3 regions of the Arthrobacter sp. YAF16 genome follow, and region 2 is predicted to be linked to each of the others. Evidence: riboswitches for the same ligand, from Rfam matches in the RefSeq annotation. Region 2 holds a riboswitch; each other region holds the start of a gene.

Region 1 (4,673 bases), on a different contig from region 2:
GCGTGACCTACGAACTGATGGCCGACTTCTGGCCGACGGCGGACCAGGATCCGTCCAGTACACCGGCTATGGTCGAGTTCGCCAAAATTTGGCGGGACATGCCGAAGATTGTCTACTCCAGGACGCTGGAACGGGCCGACTGGAACACCACGGTGGTGCGCGACGTCGTCGCCGATGACGTGCTGGAACTGAAGGCGCAGCCCGGCGGCGACTTGGCACTGGGCGGGGCTGACCTCGCCGATACCTTCCGCCGGCTCGGGCTCATTGACGGGTACTGGATTTATGTCCACCCGGTGCTGATCGGGCGGGGGAATCCCTTGTTCAAGTCAGCAGACGACAGGACCGCGCTCACGCTCGCCGGCACCCGCGCGTTTGGCAACGGCGTCGTCCTGCTGCGGTACGCCGTCTGAGCTCACCGGCCGGCGTAAACGTGCGCAAAAGCCGGTGGCCAGCTGCCGTTTAGCAGCCGACCACCGGCCCTGGAAAGAGGTTCTTACGCTTTTTGCTATGCGCTGGCGCGGACGAAGGTCACGCCACCCGTGGCGGTCAGCCAGGACAGCGGGTGCTTGATCGTCTGGTTGCTGCCGTTCATGCCACCGCTGATGGCCATGCCGTCACCGGCGTAGATGGCGACGTGGCCGGACTGGACGATCATGTCGCCGGGCTGCGGGGCACCCACAACCTTGCCGTAGCCCATGAACTGCTGGGGACCGAGGTCGCCCACGTGGATACCGGCCGCACCGAGGGCCTTCTCAACCATGGCGGTGCAGTCCTGGGTGATGCCGATCTGGCTGTAGGCGGCCGAAAGCATCGCGGCGTTGGCTCCGCCGGCTGCCGAGGCAGGTGCCACGGCCGCCTTCGCCTGAACGCTGACCTGCGGCGCTGCCGGCGCGAGCACCGGAGCAGGGGCAGGCGCGACAGCCGGAGCGGCGGCAACCGCAGGGGCGGTGACGGGCTTAGGCTGCTCGATCACGGGCGCCGGCGTGGTAGCGACTGCCGGGCGGGCGAAGCTGATCTGAACTGCGGAATCAGCGGTAACCGGCGCGGAGACCTTGCTGCCGACGTCAACCGACGAAGCCGGGGCGGTTTTGTTTTCGGCCGGGGCAACGGCTGCATTGGCTGCCATTCCGCTCGTGAGGACGAGGCCGGAGGCTGCGAAGATTACTGCGGCCTGACGACCGATGGTGCCTGATTTGCCCGAGAATGCTGAGGCCCGTCCGGCGGATGCGTCGGAACGATGGCGCGCAGAAGTAATGCTTGAAGTCATGTTTGTAGCCTCTCCCAATGCCTGCGAGGTGAGCTGTCGGATTCGGATGGGAGGCACCCGGCCGCGGGCCCGTCAATGCGGGCGCTGTGCGGCTTCACCCCAAGACCTGCTAAAACTGCAGGTCAAAAGTGGTTTCCCCGTCTCTGCCAGAAAGGTTGCATTCGGATCCCAGGCCGCGGCAGAGTTAGGCAATCGGCTCGGGAGCGCCCGTATCGGAAACAAACAGGCACCCATCTACGGTAACGGGCCCGGGCGGGAATGTCACATTCAGATAACGGAGCCGTGTCCTGGCGCGGAAGAAAGCCTAGGACGCTGCTACCTGCCAGCCATAGGATGAGGGCACCCAGCATTCCCCGAGCGGAGGCCCCGTTATGAACAGCCACTGTGTCGCAATTTGCCAGCTCAGCGATCAGCCGCAGGAGGATTTCGACGTCAACACAGAGCTGCTGGTTCTCGAGGGAAAGGAAATCCACGTAGCCACGTGGGACGCGGAACCGCGCGACGGCGGCTTCGATATCCACGTCCTGAATGACCGTGTGGACGCGCTCGGTTTTATGGTGGTGACCGACTGGCAGTTCCTCGACGGAAAGGCGTATGCCGTCGTGGAGCGCCGGCCCGGCACGTAGCGCTACTTCGCCATCCCGGAGGTGACGGCAGCGATCGCCTCCCTCACCAGACCGGCGTCGTCCGGGGTGCCCGACTCCGCCAGCCCGGCCTGGCGCCGGTAACGGTCCCAATCCCCTCCACCGGCCCGTAGCTCGCGGAGCGGCGCCATCAGGGCCGCCCGCCGCAGCCAATCGTCCGGGTCCTGCAGCCAGCGGCCCAGCACGGTTTCCGCGCGGGAACGGTTTTGGCCGTCCAGTCCCGCAATCAGCGGCCCGACGACATCGGTCGCCAGCGGATCGGCCAGCTCGCGCAGGCGCGCAGTCCGCAGGAAACCCTCGATCCGGGTCAGGTCCGAATTGTCCAGCAGGGCCAGGCTGGACTGCAGCAGGACGACGGCGGCAAGGCGGCGTTCGAAGACGGGCACCTCCCACAACTCCGAGCTGAGGGCGGTGACATCGTCGCGGCCGAGTGACCGGTACCGGCGCAGCGCGTCGCGGACAGTGCCGCGGACGGCGCCAACCGAGGAGCCGTAGCTCCCCAGGCCCGGGCCGTATTGCGCCTGCGCTTCCTCGGCCCGCTGCCACGAGCTCTCACGCAGCAGCGCCGCGTCAATGAAGTCACCGGCCTCGCTCATGGATCCATTCTGTCGTGCGGGGGCCGGCTTGGCCTAAGCAGCTGCGTCCTCCCGCGGGAAACCGTCGGCGAGCGCAGTGTCCTACGCGGACCGCTGGGGCCCGGGACTCGCACGCGCTAGCCGGTCACCAGTCTGGTTGAGCTATTCCAGGTCAACCGCCCGTGCTGGAAGTCCGAAGCCCGGCCCACGGACACTGCGTACTCGTCCCGGGTCGGATATCCCAGACGTCCCCTTTCCCTGCCGAGGGCCGTCCACTTGGCACGGATCGCACCGAGGACGTAGTGCGACCCGGTCTTCGCCGACCAGTAGATCGATGCACCGCCCGAGCCTGTGAAGTGGCTGTAACGCCCCACGCCATCGGGGGTGCGCGTCTCGTCTGACGTCGGATAGCCCAGCAGCCCCCGTTCCCTGCCCAGGGCCGACCACTTGGCACGGACCGCGCCCGTGATGAAGTGCGCCCCGGTGCTTGGCGTCCAGTAGATCGATGAACCCCCCGAACCTGTGAAGTGGCTGTAACGTCCCACGCCATCAGGGGTGCGCGCCTCGTCCGACGTCGGATAGCCCAGCAGTCCCCGTTCCCTGCCCAGGGCCGACCACTTGGCACGGACCGCGCCCGTGATGAGGTGCGCCCCGGTGCTTGGCGTCCAGTAAATGGATGCCCCGCCGGAGCCGGCGAAGTGTTCATACCGCCCGATCGTGTCCGGGGTTGTCAGCTGGTCGGTGGTGGGGAACCCCAGGACGCCGGCAGCGCCGCCCGCGGCCTTGTAGCGGGCGTAGATCGCGCCTGCGACCCAATGGGCCCCGGTGGACGGGGACCAGCAGATCACACCCTTGGTGTAGTCCTGGCATTTCCCTGCCCCCACCGGGTACTCCAATGTCAGCGACCTGCCGAGGACAGACCGCGGGTCACCGGCATTGGTCTGGTACGCCTTCAGGCCAATGGGATCGTCGACGCCCATTCCGGTGAGCATAACTTTCTGTGCTCCTTGGCCGTCGTCCGCGGTCAGCAGGTAGTAGGTGTCGGCGGTTCCGGCCTGACCGACCACCGTCGGCTTGAACGTCACGCTCTGATGTGCGGACTCTCCAGGCGGGATCACCAGGCCTTCCGAGATTGGAACGGTGGTGGAGAATACACCCTCCGGCGCCTTGGCCTTGGTGATCGTCAGGGGGATGTTGCCAGTGTTAGTAATGGTGAAATCCCGGGTGGCCGCAGCGCCGGCAGGCACATCACCAAAGTCCAGGGATGCCGGCAACTGCAGATGCGCTACGCCCGACACGGCGGTCGCCGTCACCGGTACCGTGAGCGATCCTCGGTCGCTCGTGATGAGGAGCTGATCAGCCACCGGGGTTGCCGTCGTCGGACTGAAGGTGACGGACACCGGAACGGAAGTAAGGGGTTGAATCTTCTGTCCCACGGCCGGCAGCGTGGCCGGGTCGACCGCAAGCTGGGCGTTGCCCGGCAAGGTGACGCCGGTGATCGTGGCGACGCTCGTGCCGGTGTTGACCACGTTTACGGTCTGGCGACTGCTGGTCTGGGTCGGCACGTCGGTGAATACCAGGGTGGGCGGCGTTGCCCCCAGTCCGTCCTTGGTGCCGACGCCGTGAACCCCCAGAAGGTCCGTCTCGCCGTCGGAGGTTTTGACGGTCAACGTCCCGTCGACCTGTCCGGCTACGGTCGGCGAGAAGGTGACCGGGACCGTCATGGTTCCGCCTTTGGCAAGCGTCCGGGGCAGTGTGAGGGCCTCGATCCCGAACGGCGCAGGTGCTGCGACGGAACTGACCGTAACAGCCCTGCTGGCGGTGATGATCAGGTTCCCTTTCACGGTGGTGCCTACCGCGGCGGTTCCCAGGTCCGTGTTTGTCGCCCCAACCGCTGAGGTCGTCGGGGCACCGAAGCCGATCACGTGCCCGTCCCGGGTTCCCACGTAGACGCGCCCGTTGTCAGTGGCAACCGTGGAAAACTTGGCGGCGGTGCCCAGCGGGGCCGCGAAAACCTGCTGAAGCTTACCGGTGCTGTCCGGCATTGCGCGGTAGGCACGGAGTTCCGCGCCGGTACCGGTGGGTCCCGTTACGTACACGGCCCAGACCAGGGCGGTGGAGGCGTTTGTACCGTTGGAGGTCACCGTGGGCGCCCCGGAGGTGTACCCGAAGGTACCAATGGACGTA
Region 2 (4,673 bases):
GGCCAGCACCGCGGGATGGCCCGGGCGCATGGCGATGCCATCAATCAGCAGCCTGCCGCCCAATTCCGCAACCGTGCGCCTGAGATGGTCAGTGCCGGAGCGGCCGGTGCCGCCTGTGGTGATCACGACGTCGGCCGGGAGTGTCTCGCCGGCCGACTCCGCGCCGCCCACCGGATCGTGAGCTGCGCCGGTGTCTTCGGTGTCTTCGAGCGCGGCGAGCCATTCGGCGTCGCTGTCCCCGATCTTGACCTCGCCCGCGCAGATTCCGCCGAGCATTTCCACGACGGCGCCGAGCTGCGGCCCGAACGTGTCCCGCACCTCCCCTGGCGCTGGGACGCCGGTGCTGACGACTTCGGCGCCGGTGAGCACCAGCCGCACCATCGCCTTGCCGAGGACCGGCAGGGCGTCGTGACCGGCGAGGGCGGCCAGGGCCAGGTGCGCGGGGTTGAGCACGGCGCCGGCCTTGATCAGCACCTCTCCGGCGGCGGCTTCCTCCGCGGCCTTGCGGATGTGTTCGCCGTTGCGGGGTTCCCCGGGCTTGGCGCCACCGCCCAGTTTCAGGACCGGCAGCCCGTCCTCGTCCGGGGCGATGACGCCGCTCTCGCTGCGGAGCACGGCTTTCGCACCCGGCGGGATCAGTCCTCCGGTGTTGATCGGGCTCGCCTGGTGCGGGGCCAGCCGCTGGCCCGGCTCGGCCAGGATCCACGGGCCGCTGCCGTTGACCGCCCAGCCGTCCATCGCGGAGGAGGCGTAGTGGGGCATGTCATGCAGTGCTGTCAGGTCCACGGCCAGCGTCCGGCCCAAGGCGTGCCGGAGCAGAATGGGCGAGGACGAGATGGGCACGGCGCAGTCGAAGGCCAGTTGCCGGGCTTCCTGCCAGCTGTGGGCGACATGCCGGTGCGGCGCCTCCGCGACGGCGGCGGCGCCGTCGTCGGCGTCATCGTCGTCGTGGGCGTTATTGTCGACGGAGGCGTCGGCATCCGGTGGCGCGGCGGACGGTTCGGACACGGAATCGTCGTCCTCGACGCCGCTGCTGCCGTCAGGGGGCTCCGGGGTCATGCCCCGGAAGCCTCGGCGGCGGCGTACTCCTTGGCGAGCTTCCGGGCCACGCCCATGGCGGCCTGCATTGACACGCTGTCCGGCGCCTGGCCGGATCCGGACGCCAGGCCGGCGGCGAAGCCGGCGATGAAGGTGGTCAGCGGCGCGGCCGGCCGGACGACGGAGTGGGCGGCCACACCGGCCAGCCCCAGCACTTCGTTGATGTCGATCTCGACATCTTCGAGCTCAAGGGCCTGGAGCAGCGCACGGCACCAGTCTTCAAGCGTTTCATCCTGGCTCTTCACCGTTTGCCTCCAAAGTTGAGTTGGGCCCCAGCGCCCCGGACTGGCCCGGACCGGGCGTGGACACCCCCATGGCGGAGGCGTCGTCCCAAGTGTCCACATCATCGGTGGAACCCGACGGAACCGGAACCTGCCGCAGCTCAAGACTAGCAAGGAGGGAGAACACTGAGCCCCCCTCGAGGGCGTTCCGCCGCGCCGCGTCGGCGACGGCGCGTTCTAGCGCGGCCGTGCCATAAAGTCCCACGAGGGGTTGCAGGCGGCCGTCCGCCGAAACGGCCACGAACCCGTCGACGGGGCCGGCCGCGGCGTCACCCGGGGCATTGGCGAGGACATCAGCCAGTGCGTCGAGCAAGGCGCGGACGGCGTCGGCCACGCGGGGCATGTCGCAGGCCAGCACGAGGGTCAGCGAGGCCGCGCCGGCTGCGGCGGGCTCGCCGCGCCCAACGGCGGCCAGGGCGGAAAGGCCGGCGGCAATCGCGGCGGCGGGTCCGCCAAACGGCGGGTCCTCGCGACAGCCGAGCACATCTGGTGGGAGGTCGCCGGGGTCGGGGCCGACGACGACGGTCCGGCGGGCGCCCCGGGCAGCCTGCAGTGACCGACTTAGCAGGGTGCCGCCGTCGACCGTCAGCCGGGCCTTGGGTACGCCGCCAAGCCTGGCGGACCGGCCCCCGGCGAGTACAACAGCGTCAAATTCCACCAGCCCAGCCTAGCCGCATCGGCCTCACCGCGGCCGGGTCAGCCCGCGACGCCGGTGCGCCTGCTCAGTGCGCCTGCCCGGTGCGCCTGCCTAGTGCGCCTTTTCGGGGAGCAGGAACGGATCCCAGGCGGGCGTCGGCTTCTCCAGTTCCTTGATCTGCCAGATCGTGCCCTTCGGCGGCCCGGGAACGAAGCCCAGTTTCCAGCCCATTTCGGCGGGCGTGTGGTCTCCCTTGGCGTTGTTGCAGCGCAGGCAGGCCGCCACCAGGTTCTCCCAGGAATCCGCCCCGCCCCGCGACTTGGGGTGGACATGGTCGATGGTGTGGGCAGCCTTGCCGCAGTAGGCGCAACGGTGGTTGTCCCTGCGGAGCACTCCCCTGCGGCTCACGGCCGTCAGGGTGTTGTAGCGCGGCCTGATGTACCGGTTAAGCAGGATCACCGTCGGTCGGCCGAGGATATCCTGCGGGCCCACCACGGGGTCATCCCCCTCGGCCACCACGCTGGCCTTCCCGGTCAGTACAAGCACCAGCGCCCGGCGGAAGGTGACTACCGCCAGCGGTTCATATCCAGCATTCAGAACGAGAGTGCGCATCCGCATACCTCTTCACGGCCGCACCCGCCAGGGGCACGAGGGCCGGCTGCCCTGTGCATGGTCGGGCTATGGATCGACACCACAAGAGTAAACACCGAACGCCCGGATTGCCGAATTTTTCTTTCCCCGGGCTTCCTGGCCGCGCCTCGGCGGTCGGGCGCGAACGAGCCGCAAACTGCAAAGGACCCCTGCCGCGAGGGCAGGGGTCCTTCACAAAGCTTCAGGCGTTAGACGCGCCTAAGTCCTAGCCGCCGACGCGGATGAAGACCGGGCCGGAGCCCACGTTGACGCTGTACAGCGCGGTGGTGCCGCCGTTCCAACCGCCATGGACGGCCATGCCGTTGCCGACGTAAACGGCGATGTGGGCCATGCCCATGCCGCCGTTCTGGTAGTAGGCGAGGTCGCCCGGCTGGGCCTCGGCGGCGCTCACGGTGCGGCCCAGGGACAGGTAACCCGCCGGCCAGCCGTGGTAGTGGACGCCGACTGCGGCCAGCGCGTTGGTGGCCAGCATGGTGCAGTCCTGGGAGACACCGATCTGTGCGTAGGCAGCAGCGGCGATCGAAGCGCCCATGCCGCTGACGGCGGCCGGAGCCTTGGTGGCCAGCGATGCGGTGACCGCGGTGCCGGTACCAGTTCCGGTACCGGTGACGGCGGTGTCCGCTTCCTGGACGTTGACGACGGGCTTGGCCGCCTCGACAACCGGAGCCGGCGCGGTGGTGACAGCAGGCTTCTCGTAGGAGATCGCGATGCTGGAGGCCGCGGAGATCGTGGCCGGTGCGTTGGACTGTACTTCCATGGCCGAAGCGGAAGTCGATTCACGCTGAACGTTGGTCTCGGCAGCGTTGGCTGCGATACCGCTGGTCAGGACCAGGCCGGAGGCTGCAGCGATAACCGCGGCCTGGCGACCCATACCACCGGCGTTGTCGCCGACGGCCTTAGCAATGACAGCCAGCGAGTTGGTCTTGGTGACCTCCGCGCGGTGGCGTGCAATGGTTGCACGAGTAGTCATTCAGTTCTCTCTTTCGTGATCCTTGGGTCCGCGCTGCTTGCAGGCGGGACTGAGGACGCTCCGGCATCTTGGGGGTACGCCGGATCGCCCCGAAACGGGTTTCTTAGCGAAGGGTGTACTGCGAAGACGCGCCAAAAGCGGGAACTGCGTTGTGTGATCCAGTCCGGGCGCCGGCAAGGGCGGCACGGAGCATGGAATTCAGCGGGCTCAACTGAGCCTCGCCAGCGCGAGAACGCGCAGCATTGTGGCGTGAAGACACGAAAGTAGCCTCTCCCAATGCCTACGAGGTGAGCTGTCGGATTCGGATGGGAGTCACCCGGCCGCGCTGCTTCCTGGGAAGCTTTGCGACTTAACCCCAAGGTCTTCTTGCGAAGACCAAAATTGGTTCCCCCGCCCCTGCCAGACGATGTCATGCGAACGGACCTTGAGCGGTGGCAGAGTTAGGCAATCCACTCAAGAGCGCCAACTTCGGAGAAGTTGGCGTGCTTCATACGGTACAGCAGTTGGGACTCAATGTCACATTCAGATCACGGCGTGTCACAGAAATGCGAGTGGTCCCTCGGCTTGGCTAAAGCCAGCCGAGCGGGTCAACAACTTCCCCGTTGACCATCACCTCGAAGTGGAGGTGGCAGCCGGTGGAGGCGCCGGTGGTCCCGCTCATCGCCACCACATCGCCACGTGAGACCTGCTGGCCCACGTGGACGTCGGAGGACGACAAGTGGTTGTACGTGGTCTCCAGGCCGTTGCCATGGTCGATCACGACCCGGTTGCCGCCCCCGTAGGGGTGCCAGCCGGAAAAGGTTACGGTGCCGCTCGCGGCGGCATGTACAGGAGTGCCGCACTGGGCCGCGTAGTCCTGGCCCCGGTGGAATTCCCCGACGGCTCCCGTGATGGGACTGACCCGGTAGCCGAACGGCGAGGCCGTGACCATGGAATCCAGCGGCGCCCCGAGGCTGCCCGCGGAGGCTGCCCGGGTGATGCTGCCGACGGACTGCGCGCTCAGCAACTGCTTGAGCTTGCTGTCCGGGTCACCCTT
Region 3 (4,673 bases), on a different contig from region 2:
TCACCGCGGGTGCGATCTTCATCCTTGCGATGGGCATGAGCCGCGTCTTCCTGGGCCATCACTGGATGACCGATGTGATCTTCGGCTGGGCCCTGGGGCTGGGCTGGGTGGGGATCGTGATCCTGGCCCACAGGCTGTTCCATGTGCTGCGGCACCGGGAACACACCGGCCCCGCGCCGACGTTCGACAACGATGCGCACCTGCGCGACGGCGCCCCCGCCCGCGGCCGCAAGGGCAGCACCGCGGAGCGGACCGCCGACGCCGATACCCCGGACCCCGCGGGACGGTCCTGAAGGTCCGGGTGGTAGTTTTGACCCATGCGCACTCTCGTTGTCGACCACCCGCTGGTCGCCCATAAACTAACCGTTCTGCGGGACAAGAACACCCCGTCCCCGGTCTTCCGCCAGCTCACCGAGGAGCTCGTCACGCTCCTGGCCTATGAGGCAACCCGGGACGTCCGCACCGAGCCGGTGACCATCGAGACGCCGGTCAGCACCACCGTCGGCACGGCTTTCACCAAGCCCACCCCGCTGGTGGTTCCGATCCTGCGCGCCGGTCTCGGCATGCTGGAGGGCATGACCAAGCTGGTGCCCACCGCCGAGGTCGGCTTCCTGGGCATGGCCCGGGACGAAGAGACCCTGGACATCATCACCTACGCCGAGCGCCTCCCGGAGAACCTGACAGACCGGCAGATCTTCGTCCTGGACCCGATGCTCGCCACCGGCGGCACCCTGCGCGAGGCGATCAAGTTCCTCTTCAAGCGCGGCGCGTCGGACGTCACCTGCATCTGCCTGCTGGCCGCCCCGGAGGGCCTGGCCAAGCTGGAAGAAGAGCTCTCGGACGCCAACGTGACCATCGTGCTGGCCTCCATCGACGAGAAGCTCAACGAAAAGTCGTACATTGTGCCCGGGCTGGGCGACGCCGGAGACCGCCTGTACGGCATCGCGGTCTAGCCGCCGGCATGCACTGCTGCCCTCGCGGGTAGGGCGGTTGAAACGTCCCCGCGGTCAAGGGTTCCGGCGTAAGGCGTCCGGGACTAGCCTGTGCCCATGGACTGGAAACTTGAACTCGTGTTTGTCCCCGTGTCGGATGTGGACCGGGCCAAGGACTTCTATGTGAACAAGGTCGGCTTCAACGCCGACTACGACGAACGGCCCACGCCAGGCATCCGTTTCGTCCAGCTGACCCCGCCGGGTTCCGGGTGCTCGATCGCGATTGGCGAGGGCCTCAACGACGCCCCGCCCGGCACCGCCCCCGGCCTGCAGCTGGTCGTCAGCGACATCCAGGCGGCGCACCAGCAACTCAAGGACAACGGTGTGGACGTCAGCGACATCGATGTCCAGGACTGGGGGCATTTCGTCTACTTCGCCGATCCCGACGGCAACAAATGGGGGGTGCAGTACATTCCCAACCGTCCGAACGGCTAGCGCGGCGGCGCGGTTCCGTAGCGCGGCCCGTATTCCGCAGGCGGCGCGGCGGCAGGCGCACGTGAGGCCCCGGATCCAAGGATCCGGGGCCTCACTCATGGCATGCAGCCTCGGCCGCGCTTAGTACCAGTTGTTCGCGTAGTGGAAGTTCAGGGCGCCGCACGGTGAACCGTAGCGGTCCTGCACGTACTGCAGTCCCCAGTTGATCTGGGTCCGGTAGTTGGTCCGGTAATCGGCGCCGGCGCTGGCCATCTTTTCGGCGGGCAGCGATTGGACCACGCCGTAAGCGCCGCTGCTGGCGTTGGTAGCCGTGGTCTTCCAGTCGGACTCCCTGGTCCACAACTTCATCAGGCATTGCATCTCGCTCGGGGCCCAGCCGTGGGCGGGCAGCTGAGAGGCGGCGTAGGCCTGCGCACCGGCGGGGTCGTCAATGGCGACCGGCTTCGCGGGAGCAGGCGCCTTGGCAGCCGGAGCCGGCGCCTTGGCCGCCGGGGCCTTAGCGGGCTTGATTTTGGAGGCCTGGGCCTCCACGCTCATCGGGGCGGGCGAGGTGGGCGTGTTGCTGCCGACGCGTTCGAAGTCCAGGGTCTGCAGGGACGCGGCCGTGTTTTTCGACGCTTCGGCCGTATGCGCTGCAGTGCCGGAGGCCTGGCCCGCGGCCCCTGCCCCCAGCAGGACGGCGAAAGCGGTGGCTACGACGGCGGCGCGCTTGCCGTTGGTCCGGGCACGGGGCCTGGACGGGCTCGAAGTGTGCTTCGCCGGCTCGGCGCGGTGGCGCGCGCGCTCGGCGTCGGACGTGCGTTTAGCGCCTTCTGGGCGCGTGGGTGCCTTGATTTCAGTCATGTTCGCCTCTCAACGCCTACGGAGTTAGCTGTCGGGTTCGGATGCGAAATCCGGCCGCACGGAATCTCGACGTGGCGGCTTAACCCCAAGGGTGCATGGATGCAGAATGCCCGGGAACTCTGGGTTCCCCGTCTCTGCCTGGTCCATGGGAATCCGGGTAGCGGCAGAGTTTGGCGTCAGCCCGGACACGCGGCCAGATCGATGGCCGCACCCTAAAACGGTACCGGACTTTCAATCAGATGTCACATTTAGGTAACGGCTGGCCCCTGCTGCGGAGCGGCGTCTTGCCTTCACGGCCGCCGCGTGGGTGCCCGTTTCGACGGTTCCGTGCCCGCTCGACGCCGGTAAGCATCGAGCGGGCACGGAACCGTCGAAACGGCGCGGCGGAGACGGAGGCAAGCGGGGGAGAGGAGCCTACTTCGCCAGCGTGTACACGGTGGCGTTCCCCACGGTCTGGGCCTGGTAGTTGGCCGCGACCCAGCTGGCGACCTCGGAGTTGCCGCCGCGGCCCCCGCCCAGGCCGCCCAGGCCGCCGGAGATGAAGTAGCCGATCTCGCCGCGGTCCACCATCGCTTGGAACTGCTCGAGCGTGGGGTACGGGTCGCCGCCGTTCCAGCCGCCCAGCGCGATCACATTGGTGCCGGTGGCGAGTTCCAGGCTGGCGGCCTGGGTGGCGCCGGAGACAATCCCGGACCATTTGGCGCCGGAGGACTTCAGCAACGCTGTCAGCTCGGCCGACGCCGTATCCGCGCCGGGTCCGCCGGGCCCGCCGGCGGCCGCCCCGCTGGAACCGAGGATCCCGCCGTCCGGCCTGCCCGCCGCCCCGAAGCCGCCGCCCATCGCGGACGCGGTGGGCCCGGAGGTGGGGATTGACCCCGAATGCGCCTGGGCCGCCGTCGCCAGCGTCCAGGCGGTGGTCCCGAGCCCGCCGGCCAGCAGTGAAAGGACCACGACGCCGGCCGCAGCGGCTTTGCGGAGCCGGGCCGGGAGCGCCGCCAGGCTGTCCACCCGGAGCAGCAGCGCCGCGGCGGCCAGCACGCCCAGGACGACGGCGATCACCCGGAGCCCGGGCAGCCATGCCGGGTCGCGGCCCAGGAGCACGGCGGACCAGACCGAGGCAGCCAACACCGTCACGGCCAGGACCATCCGAGCGGGCCAGTGGGTCCGGCCGCGCCACAGTTCCGCCGAGCCGATGCCCACCAGGGCCGCGACGGCGGGGGCCAGTGCCACGGCATAGTACGGATGCACGGTGCCGCTCATGAAGCTGAAGATGCCTGCCGTGATCAGCAGCCAGCCGCCCCAGAGCAGGAGCGCGGCACGGGTGGCGGAGGTCCGGGCCTCGCGCCGGGTGAACCACAAACCTGCCACCAGCAGAACCAGGGCCGCCGGCAACAGCCAGGACACTTCACCGCCGAAACTGGTTCCGAACATCCGGGTGATCCCGGCCGCGCCGCCGAAGCCCACGTTGCCGTTTCCGCCCGGGCCGCCGGCATTTCCGCCGGGCATCCCGCCGGGCATCCCGCCGCCGGACCCGGTGATCCGGCCCAGGCCGTTGTAGCCGAAGGTGAGTTCCAGGAAGCTGTTGGTCTCCGACCCCGCCATGTACGGCCGGGCCGAGGCGGGAGTGAGCTGGAACAGCGCCAGGTAGCTGCCGGCCACGACGGCGATCCCCGCCGCGGCGGCGAGGAGGTGCAGGAGCCGGCGGCCGAGGGTGGTGGGTGCCGCCCACAGGTAGGCCAGGGCCAGTCCGGGCACAATCAGGAAGCCCTGCAGCATCTTGGTCAGGAATGCCAGGCCGATTACCGCGCCGGCTACGGCGAGCCATTTCCAGCCGGCCTTTTCGATGGCGCGGGTGGTGAGGTAGGCGGCCAGCACCAAGCACAGGGTGAGCATGGCGTCGGGGTTGTTGAAGCGGAACATCAGGGCTGCCACTGGGGTCAGCGCCAGGGCGCCGCCGGCCAGCAGGCCCGCCGCGGGACCGGACACGCGTTTGACGGTCAGGTACAGAAGTCCGACGGCGGCCACCCCCATCAGCGCCTGGGGAATGAGCATGCTCAGTGCCGAGAAACCGAAGATCCGCCCGGCGAGGGCCGGGATCCAGAGCGCGGCCGGTGGCTTGTCCACCGTGATGGCGTTGCCCGCGTCGAGGGAGCCGAACAGCAGCGCGGTCCAGTCCTTGGTGCCGGCCTGGATCGCTGCGGCGTAGAAGGAGTTGGCGTAGCCGGTGGCTTCCAGGTTCCACAGGTACATCACTGCGGTGAAGACCAGCAGCAGGGCCGCCGAGGGCCGCACCCACCGCCGCTGTGGTCCGAACAGCAGGCGTGCCCGGCGGTCCTGCGCGGCGGCCGGTCGAGGAGCTGCCGGGCGGGTCGCCGTCGTCGAGTGTGCGGGCGCCGATGCGGG

The links. A riboswitch is a leader RNA that binds a small molecule or an ion and turns the genes downstream of it on or off. The one in region 2 is predicted to bind cyclic di-AMP.
Region 1: linked by a shared signal. The riboswitch ahead of AB4Y91_RS06570 (hypothetical protein) and the one ahead of AB4Y91_RS09665 (NlpC/P60 family protein) in region 2 are both predicted to bind cyclic di-AMP.
Region 3: linked by a shared signal. The riboswitch ahead of AB4Y91_RS13710 (hypothetical protein) and the one ahead of AB4Y91_RS09665 (NlpC/P60 family protein) in region 2 are both predicted to bind cyclic di-AMP.

Annotation. Positions count from the first base shown of each region.
Region 1 covers NZ_JBFRDC010000001.1:1,404,727-1,409,399, reverse strand. The annotation lists gene AB4Y91_RS06575 (dihydrofolate reductase family protein) at 1-410, shown strand, start outside; gene AB4Y91_RS06570 (hypothetical protein) at 506-1,267, opposite strand; cyclic di-AMP (ydaO/yuaA leader) riboswitch at 1,272-1,437, opposite strand; gene AB4Y91_RS06565 (hypothetical protein) at 1,639-1,893, shown strand; gene AB4Y91_RS06560 (DNA alkylation repair protein) at 1,896-2,507, opposite strand; gene AB4Y91_RS06555 (Ig-like domain-containing protein) at 2,624-4,673, opposite strand, start outside.
Region 2 covers NZ_JBFRDC010000003.1:97,580-102,252, reverse strand. The annotation lists gene AB4Y91_RS09685 (molybdopterin-binding protein) at 1-1,059, opposite strand, end outside; gene AB4Y91_RS09680 (DUF6457 domain-containing protein) at 1,056-1,343, opposite strand; gene mobA (molybdenum cofactor guanylyltransferase) at 1,327-2,037, opposite strand; gene AB4Y91_RS09670 (HNH endonuclease) at 2,128-2,628, opposite strand; gene AB4Y91_RS09665 (NlpC/P60 family protein) at 2,873-3,637, opposite strand; cyclic di-AMP (ydaO/yuaA leader) riboswitch at 3,901-4,059, opposite strand; gene AB4Y91_RS09660 (M23 family metallopeptidase) at 4,206-4,673, opposite strand, start outside.
Region 3 covers NZ_JBFRDC010000007.1:72,658-77,330, forward strand. The annotation lists gene AB4Y91_RS13695 (phosphatase PAP2 family protein) at 1-293, shown strand, start outside; gene upp (uracil phosphoribosyltransferase) at 318-953, shown strand; gene AB4Y91_RS13705 (VOC family protein) at 1,050-1,427, shown strand; gene AB4Y91_RS13710 (hypothetical protein) at 1,548-2,270, opposite strand; cyclic di-AMP (ydaO/yuaA leader) riboswitch at 2,269-2,449, opposite strand; gene AB4Y91_RS13715 (glycosyltransferase family 39 protein) at 2,685-4,673, opposite strand, start outside.